DNA from 4 places in the Streptomyces sp. NPDC048270 genome. Region 1 is predicted to be linked to each of the others. Evidence: riboswitches for the same ligand, from Rfam matches in the RefSeq annotation. Region 1 holds a riboswitch; each other region holds the start of a gene.
The links. Region 1 has a riboswitch for cobalamin ahead of AB0D66_RS12900 (acyl-CoA thioesterase). Riboswitches for the same ligand answer to the same signal wherever they lie in the genome.
Positions count from the first base shown of each region.

Region 2: another riboswitch for cobalamin. It lies ahead of AB0D66_RS04690 (energy-coupling factor ABC transporter permease); the one in region 1 lies ahead of AB0D66_RS12900 (acyl-CoA thioesterase).
Region 3: another riboswitch for cobalamin. It lies ahead of metE (5-methyltetrahydropteroyltriglutamate--homocysteine S-methyltransferase); the one in region 1 lies ahead of AB0D66_RS12900 (acyl-CoA thioesterase).
Region 4: another riboswitch for cobalamin. It lies ahead of AB0D66_RS03580 (ribonucleoside-diphosphate reductase subunit alpha); the one in region 1 lies ahead of AB0D66_RS12900 (acyl-CoA thioesterase).

Region 1 covers NZ_JBEZLV010000011.1:107,844-110,033, reverse strand. The annotation lists gene AB0D66_RS12905 (2OG-Fe(II) oxygenase) at 14-871, opposite strand; cobalamin riboswitch at 1,063-1,288, shown strand; gene AB0D66_RS12900 (acyl-CoA thioesterase) at 1,356-1,799, shown strand; gene AB0D66_RS12895 (ABC transporter substrate-binding protein) at 2,166-2,190, shown strand, end outside.
Region 2 covers NZ_JBEZLV010000003.1:314,522-316,711, reverse strand. The annotation lists gene AB0D66_RS04695 (flavodoxin family protein) at 1-565, opposite strand, end outside; cobalamin riboswitch at 859-1,084, shown strand; gene AB0D66_RS04690 (energy-coupling factor ABC transporter permease) at 1,113-1,808, shown strand; gene AB0D66_RS04685 (energy-coupling factor ABC transporter substrate-binding protein) at 1,808-2,152, shown strand; gene cbiQ (cobalt ECF transporter T component CbiQ) at 2,156-2,190, shown strand, end outside.
Region 3 covers NZ_JBEZLV010000007.1:63,430-65,619, reverse strand. The annotation lists gene AB0D66_RS09225 (3-hydroxybutyryl-CoA dehydrogenase) at 1-254, shown strand, start outside; cobalamin riboswitch at 360-580, shown strand; gene metE (5-methyltetrahydropteroyltriglutamate--homocysteine S-methyltransferase) at 746-2,190, shown strand, end outside.
Region 4 covers NZ_JBEZLV010000003.1:65,360-67,549, reverse strand. The annotation lists gene AB0D66_RS03590 (Uma2 family endonuclease) at 1-32, opposite strand, end outside; gene AB0D66_RS03585 (GNAT family N-acetyltransferase) at 111-605, shown strand; cobalamin riboswitch at 650-779, shown strand; gene AB0D66_RS03580 (ribonucleoside-diphosphate reductase subunit alpha) at 921-2,190, shown strand, end outside.

The DNA of each region.
Region 1 (2,190 bases):
GCGCGGGCAGCGGTCACGGCGTCGTGCGGGGTGCGGGCAGGGTGAGCCGGGTGGCGGGATCGGCGGGCGGCAGGCCGATGGGGTCGGCGCCGTCGTGGTCGCGGGCGGCGTCCGCGAGCGGGCGGGTGCGTTCGGCCGCGCGGGCCATCCACGGCCAGATCTCGAAGGCCGCGGCGGGCGGCGCCGTCGCGCGCCCGGGCCCGCTGATCCACGTCGTCAGGGTGAACCGGCTGTCGGCGAACAGCCCGCTGGCGCACGTGGACGGGACGACCTCGTGGTAGGCGCTGGCCGGGAAGAACACGATGGTGTCGTGCTCGGGCTCGATCGTGCGGTAGGAGTCCGCCGGCCTGGCCCCGCCCTCGTTCAGCACGGTGTCGTACAGCCGCAGCCGTCCGCCGTCGAAGCCGCGGGGCCGGCGGTGCAGGTAGTACACCGCCGACACGGCCGTGCCGACGTCGCGGACCCGTGAGGCGTCGGTGTGCATGCCGTAGTGGCCGCCTTCGCCGTGCGCCGTCAGGACGGTCAGGGTCTGCGTGAGCGCGGTCCGGTGGCCGAGGACCTCCTGGACGAGCGGCAGGCAGTCCGCGAGGTGCGCGCTGAACACGGCGCTGGTCACGGGGAGTACGAGGGAGCTGCGGCCCTTGTGGGAGACCTGGCCCGACAGCGGGTCGAGGACCGTCCCCGCGTTGAAGTCGGCCTGCCGGGAGATCGCGTACTCCAGTAGGGTGGCGGCGCGCTCGGCGCCGAGGAAGTTCTCGAAGCGGCAAACGGGGGCCGCCACCACAGGAGCGGTGGACCACTGGTCGGAGGGGGGCAGGGCATCGGTACCGATTTCCCTGGACGCGGCCGGTTCCATCGCGTATCCACTCATGGCCCGGAACCGTACGCGGGGCCGCCGAAGCCGTCGAAGGAGCACGCGGGGCGCACGGGAGTACGCCGCCACGCCGGTACCCCGCCCCGCCCGGCGGTCGCCGGGCCAGGGCCCCCGCTGCCGCCCGGGGCCGGTCCGCCCGCGCCCACGGCACCGGACGGAGGGCTGGTCAGGCCGGTGATGGCGCCGGGTAGGGTGTGAGCGCAGCTGGTTCGCCCCGTCCGCCAGGCGGGATGCGTCGCAAGAGGGAACCCGGTGGGAATCCGGGACTGCCCCGCAGCGGTGAGCGGGAACGACCGCCGTCATACGCACTGGAGCCGGAACCGGTTCCGGGAAGCGACGGCCACTAGGTGCCCGCCGGGAGACCGGCAGGCGTGTCCGCGAGTCCGAAGACCTGCCACTGCCCGCATGCCGAAACGTCATGCGGGGTGCCGGAGAAGACTCTCCGGGGCCTTTCTGCCGCGACTCGCGAAGGAGAGTTGACGTGGCCGACCAGACCGCTGCCGCCGTGAGGTGCGTCGCCAAGAACCCGGGCGACTCCCGGGTGACGCTCGCCCACATCATGAGCGAGCACGACACCAACCTCTACGGCACCATCCACGGCGGCGTGGTGATGAAGCTCATCGACGACGCCGCCGCTGCCGCCGCCGGACGCCACGCCGACGGCCCCGCCGTCACCGTGGCCGTGGACGGGATGGCGTTTCTGGCACCGGTGCGCGCCGGTGACCTGCTCAGCGTCGACGCCGAGCTGGTACGCGCCGGCCGGACGTCGATGACGGTCGGCGTGCGCGTCGGGGCCGAGCGCTGGAACGCCTCGGGCCCCACCACGCAAGTGGCCACCGCCCGACTGACCTTCGTCGCCGTCAACGCCGAGGGCGAGCCGCGTCCCGTCCCCACCCTCGACGTCCCCGGGGCGCTTCCCTCGTAGGCGAAGGGCCGTACGCCCGGGGGCCCGTGAGGCTCCCGTCCGCGAACGGCCCCGGTGCGGCGCGGACATGCCTCCTCAGGTCCGGAACCGCGTGGCGCGAGCCGCCGTACGCGCCCCCCGTGCGCCCCTGCACGCCATCCCCACCCCTCGACGACCGTGCGCGGTTCCCCCCGGGCCGGCCGCACGCTCCCTCCCGACCGGCGCCGGTCGGCCCGGCCTGCGCCGAGCCGAGCCGAACCGAGCCGCCCCGGCCTGCCGCCGGCACGGCGCGAAGACCGTCCGACGCATCCGATCCGTCCATCCGATCCGTCCCGTCCATCCGATCCGTCCCGTCCATCCGATCCATCCGCGGTGAGAGGACCACCCATGCCCCGCATCCACCCCAAATCCC
Region 2 (2,190 bases), on a different contig from region 1:
TGAAGTCGTTCTCGGGGCCGCCCGAGCCCGGGTCGAGGTAGGAGGGCCCGGGGCCCGCCTCGCCGATCCAGCCGGCGTCGGCCTGCGGCGGGATCGTGTAGCCGAGGTGCTGGAGGCTGTAGAGGATGTTCATGGCGCAGTGTTTGACGCCGTCCTCGTTGCCGGTGACCAGCGCGCCGCCGACGCGTCCGTAGTAGGCGTACTGGCCCCGCTCGTTCAGCAGGGAGGAGCAGGCGTAGAGCCGTTCGATGACCTGCTTCATCACGGAGCTGTTGTCGCCGAGCCAGATCGGGCCGCACAGGACGAGGATGTCGGCGTCCATGATCTGGCTGTAGAGGACCGGCCACTGGTCGCTCTCCCAGCCGTGCTCGGTCATGTCCGGCCAGACGCCGGTCGCGATGTCGTGGTCGACGGCGCGGATCAGCGAGGTCCGGACGCCCGCCGCCGCCATGACCGCGCGGCTCTTGTCGATCAGCCCTTCGGTGTTGCTGGCCTCGGGCGAGCGCTTGAGCGTGCAGTTCACGTAGACGGCGGTCAGGTCTGAGTAGTCGTAGTCGGCAGCCACGGTCCCAGCCTGTGCGGGACCGGCCGGGGCCGCCACCGGGCCGCGCCCGTACGGGGCCGCCCGGATCACGGGTGCGGAACGGTTCGGGAGCGGCCCCGGCCGGCCCGCGGCGGTCCGGAACGGCGCGGCGGCCCGGGCGGACCGCGCCGAGCCGGACCGGAACCGGGAACTCCCCTGTCAGGCGCGGCTGTTGGCGGGACTGTGCCGACTCGGTCGCCCAGGGTCACCGACAAGCGGAATCCGGAGACCTCGTGGCCCGTTCGAGACGGGTTGTTACCGGCCCGCGCGGCCGACTAGGGTCAGCGGGCCTTGGTGTTCGGGAAACCGGTGGGAAACCGGTGCGGCCCTCGCCACTGTGATCGGGGAAGTCCGGCTCCACTCTCCCCCTGCCTCCGTCGGGGGGACCCCCAGCGGGAAGCCACTGGGACACCGTGCGGGATTCCGCACGGCCCCGGGAAGGCGGAGCCCGGGCATCAGCACCCGTGAGCCAGGAGACCGGCCGGGGCGCGTTGTCCATCCACGAGGTGCTGGAGAGGTCTCCCCACTCATGCATATTGCCGAGGGGTTCCTACCCCCGTTGCACGCGGTCGCCTGGGGCGCCGCGTCCGCTCCGTTCGTCGTCCACGGCGTCCGGGCCCTCACCCGCGAGGTGAAGGCCAATCCCGAGAGCACGCTCCTGCTCGGTGCGTCCGGAGCGTTCACTTTCGTCCTGTCTGCCCTGAAGATCCCCTCGGTGACGGGAAGTTGCTCCCACCCCACCGGCACCGGGCTCGGGGCCATCCTGTTCAGGCCGCCGATCATGGCGGTGCTCGGCACGATCACCCTGCTCTTCCAGGCGCTGCTGCTCGCGCACGGCGGGCTCACCACGCTCGGCGCCAACGTCTTCTCGATGGCGGTAGCCGGGCCCTGGGCGGGCTACGCCGTCTACCGCCTGCTGCGGAAGTTCGACCTGCCGCTGATGGTGGCGGTGTTCTTCGGCGCGTTCTTCGCCGACCTGGTCACCTACTGCGTGACCTCCGTCCAGCTGGCGCTGGCCTTCCCCGACGCGGCGACCGGCTTCACCGGCGCGCTGGTGAAGTTCGCGGAGATCTTCGCGCTCACCCAGATCCCGCTCGCGGTGAGCGAGGGCCTGCTGACCGTGCTCGTGATGCGCCTGCTGATGCAGTCCAGCAAGTCGGACCTGATCCGGCTCGGCGTCGCCAAGCTCACCGGTTCGAAGAAGCAGCGGGAGGCGGCGGTCTGATGACCAGGAACGCGAAGATCAACACCCTGCTGCTGCTCCTGGTGGCGGCGCTGGCCGTGCTGCCCCTCGCCCTCGGGCTGGGGGACGGCAAGGAGGAGCCGTTCGCGGGCGCCGACGCGCAGGCGGAGGCGGCCATCACCGAGCTGAGGCCCGACTACGAGCCGTGGTTCTCGCCGCTGTACGAACCCCCCTCCGGGGAGATCGAGTCGGCGCTGTTCGCCCTCCAGGCGGCGCTGGGCGCGGGCGTGCTCGCGTACTACTTCGGGGTCCGCAAGGGCCGCCGCCAGGGCGCTGCGGCCGCGGCGGCCACGACGCCCTCCGAGGCCCCCGCCACGGAGTCGTAGGCGGTGCTGCCGATCGACGCGGCGGCGCACAGCAGCCG
Region 3 (2,190 bases), on a different contig from region 1:
GGATGGCCGAGTCCGGCTTCGCGAGCGCCGCCGACGTCGACGCCGGCATGGAACTGGGCTGCGCCCACCCCATGGGCCCGCTCAAGCTCGCCGACCTGATCGGACTGGACACGGTCGCGGCCATCGCGCAGTCGCTGTACGAGGAGTTCAAGGAACCCCTCTACGCACCGCCCCCGCTGCTGCGGCGGATGGTCCAGGCGGGGCTGCTGGGCCGCAAGAGCGGCCGCGGCTTCCACACGTACGACCGGCGCTGACGGGAGGAGGGGCGGGGGGTGGCGGGCACGGGGCGGGCCCCGGCGTGGCCCACGTCACCGTCCGGCATGCGGGCCGCTGTACCGCTCCTCCAGAACCTGCGCCTACGCTGATCGGCAGCAGCTGGTTCGCCCCGTCCGCCAGGCGGGATGCGTCGTAAGAGGGAACCCGGTGGGAATCCGGGACTGCCCCGCAGCGGTGAGCGGGAACGACCGCCGTCATACGCACTGGGCCCGGACGGGTCTGGGAAGCGACGGCCACTAGGTGTCTGCCCGAAGGGCAGACGTGCCCGCAAGTCCGAAGACCTGCCCGTTGCCCGCGCACGCACAGCCGTGCGCGGACATCCCGGTGACCTCGTGGGCGGGTCGGCGAACAGATCTCGGACGGTCACGGCGGCGCAGCGCGCCCCGGCGGACCGTCCGGTCCGTGACCCCTTCGCGCCCCACGTCCCGCCACCGGGACTCATGGAGACAAGCTCGCGAAGGAGAGTTCCGTGACAACCGAGTCCGCAGCCGCCGCCGTGGAAGCCACCGTGTACGGCTACCCCCGCCAGGGGCCGAACCGTGAACTGAAGAAGGCCGTCGAGGGCTACTGGAAGGGCCGCGTCAGCGCCGAAGCCCTCCACGAGACCGCCGCGCACCTGCGCCGGGCGAACTGGCTCCAACTGGCCGGCGCCGGCATCACCGAGGTCCCCACCGGCGACTTCTCGTACTACGACCACGTCCTCGACACCAGCGTCATGCTCGGCGCCGTCCCCGACCGCCACCGCGCCGCGTTCGATGCCGACGCCCTCGACGGATACTTCGCCATGGCCCGCGGCACCCAGGACGCGGCGCCGCTGGAGATGACCAAGTGGTTCGACACCAACTACCACTACCTGGTGCCCGAACTCGGGCCCGACACCCGGTTCACCGCCGACTCCACCCGGCAGGTCGCCGCACTGCGGGAGGCCCTGGCCCTGGGCCTCGGGGCCCGCCCGGTCCTGGTCGGCCCCGTCACCTACCTCCTGCTCGCCAAGCCCGCCCCCGGGGTGGCCGAGGACTTCCGGCCGATCACGCTGCTCGACCGGCTGCTGCCCGTGTACGCGCAGGTCCTCGCAGACCTGCGCGCGGCCGGCGCCGAATGGGTCCAGCTGGACGAGCCGGCCCTGGTGCAGGACCGCACCCCGGCCGAACTGGGCACCGCCGCCCGGGCCTACCGCGAGCTCGGCGGCCTGCCCCGGACCCAGCGCCCCCAGCTGCTGGTCGCCACGTACTTCGACCGGCTCGGCGAGGCCCTGCCCGTGCTGGCCAAGGCACCCGTCGAAGGACTCGCCCTCGACTTCACCGAGCGGGCCGCCGCCAACCTCGACGACCTCGCGGCGGCCGGCGGACTGCCCGGCAAGCGCCTGGTCGCGGGCGTGGTCGACGGCCGCAACATCTGGATCAACGACCACGAGAAGTCCCTCACCACCCTCGCCACCCTGCTCGGCCTCGCCGACCGCGTCGACGTCGCCGCCTCCTGCTCCCTCCTCCACGTACCGCTGGACGCGGGCGCCGAACGGGACATCGACCCGCAGATCCGCCGCTGGCTGGCCTTCGCCCGCCAGAAGACCACCGAGATCACCACCCTCGCCCGGGGCCTCGCCTCGGGCACCGGCGCCATCGCGGCCGAACTCGCCGCCAACCGCGCCGACCTGGCCTCCCGGGCGAACTCCGCGATCACCCGCGATCCGGCCGTACGGGCCCGGACCGCGGCCGTCACCGACAGCGACGGCCGCCGCTCCCAGCCCTACGACCGGCGCGCGGCGGCCCAGCGGGCCCACCTGGGGCTGCCGCTGCTGCCCACGACGACCATCGGCTCCTTCCCGCAGACCGCCGAACTGCGCACCGCCCGCGCCGACCTGCGCGCCGGCCGCCTGGACGCCGACGGCTACGACGGCCGCATCGAGGCCGAGAT
Region 4 (2,190 bases), on a different contig from region 1:
GGCATGTGGGGACGGTCGGTCATCGCGGTCATGCCTCACTCACCTTCATCGACGGTGCTGCCTCCGACGATAGCGCCGGGCACCGGCACCCGTCCGGCACACTCGACCCCATGGACATCGTGATCAGGGCGGCGCTGCCCGCCGAGTACGAGCAGCTGGGTGAGATCACCGCGCAGGCCTATCTGGGCGACGGCCTGCTGGGCTCCGGCGAGGCGTTCTACGCGGCGGTGCTGCGCGATGTCGCCGGACGGGCCGCCGACGGGGAGGTGCTCGTGGCCGTCGAGGAGGGGGCCCTGCTCGGCGGGGTGACCTTCGCGCCGCCCGGCAGCCCGCTGGCCGACATAGCCGGGCCCGGCGAGGCCGAGTTCCGGATGCTGGCCGTCTCCCGCGAGGCGCGGGGACGCGGCGCCGGCGAGGCGCTGGTGCGGGCGTGCGCGGCCCGTGCGCGGGAGCTGTCGGGCGTCACGCACCTGGTGCTGTCCACCCAGCGCGGCATGACCGGGGCCCAGCGGATCTACGAGCGGCTCGGTTTCGTCCGTACGCCGGAGCGGGACTGGGCGCCGGTTCCCGGGCTCACCTTGCTCACGTACCGTCTGGAGCTGTAGCCACACCGACACAACATGTGGGGGGTCACGCAACGGCGGCCCCCCACATGTATGCTCATGCCTGCTGTCGCCGCAGGGGAATCCGGTGCGAATCCGGAACTGTCCCGCAACGGTATGAAGTGTCCGGCTACCGGACATGAAGTCCGAGGACCTGCCGACGGTGCGCCCGGGTCGACCGAACCGGGTGCCGATACGTCCGGGCCTCGCGGTTGGGCCGGTGGACGCCATGCGGTGTACGCGTTCCTGCCACGCCCGCATGCGCCTCCCCGTGCCCGCCCGCCGTCGATCCGGGCCGAGCGAGGGAGAGCTCCCGCCGTGACCATCGCGCCTTCCGCACCGCGCGCCGAGTCCGTTTCTGGCGACAACACCGAGGGCCCGGGGGCCACGCTGCTGCGTACCCTCACCGAACTGACGGCGGACCTCCCCGACACCGACCCCGGCCGGGTCGCCGCCGCCGCGCTGCGCGGTCGCAGCGCCGCCGCCGACGAGGCCGAACTGCGCGGGCTGGCCACCGAGGCCGCCGCCGGCCTGATCTCCGAGGACCCCGCGTACTCGAGGCTCGCCGCGCGGCTGCTGACGCTGGCGGTGCGCGACGAGGCCGCGGGCCAGGGCTCCACCTCCTTCTCGGCCTCCGTCGGGGTCGGCCACCGCGAGGGCCTCATCGCCGACCGCACGGCCGAGTTCGTCCGGACCCACGCGAGCCGCCTGGACGCGCTGGTGGAGCACACCCTCGCCGAGGGTGCCGACGACCGCTTCGGCTTCTTCGGCCTGCGCACCCTGCACAGCCGCTACCTGCTGCGCCACCCGATCACCCGCCAGGTGATCGAGACCCCGCAGTACTTCATGCTGCGCGTGGCGTGCGGTCTGGCCGAGGACGAGTCCGTGCAGGCCGTCGAGGAAGTGGCCTCGCTCTACCGGCTGATGAGCCGCCTCGACTACCTGCCGTCCTCCCCCACGCTCTTCAACTCCGGCACCCGCCACCCGCAGATGTCCTCCTGCTACCTGCTGGACTCCCCGCTGGACGAGCTGGACTCGATCTACGACCGCTACCACCAGGTCGCCCGACTCTCCAAGCACGCCGGCGGCATCGGCCTGTCGTACTCCCGCATCCGCGCCCGCGGTTCGCTGATCCGCGGCACCAACGGCCACTCCAACGGCATCGTGCCGTTCCTGAAGACCCTCGACGCCTCCGTCGCCGCCGTGAACCAGGGCGGCCGCCGCAAGGGCGCCGCCGCCGTCTACCTGGAGACCTGGCACGCGGACATCGAGGAGTTCCTGGAGCTGCGCGACAACACCGGCGAGGACCAGCGCCGTACGCACAACCTGAACCTGGCCCACTGGGTGCCGGACGAGTTCATGCGCCGGGTCAACGCCGACGCCGACTGGTCGCTGTTCTCCCCGGCCGACGTGCCCGAGCTCGTCGACCTGTGGGGCGACGCGTTCGACGCCGCCTACCGCAAGGCCGAATCGGCGGGCCTGGCCCGCAAGACCATGCCCGCCCGCGACCTGTACGGCCGGATGATGCGCACCCTCGCGCAGACCGGCCAGGGCTGGATGACCTTCAAGGACGCCTCCAACCGCACGG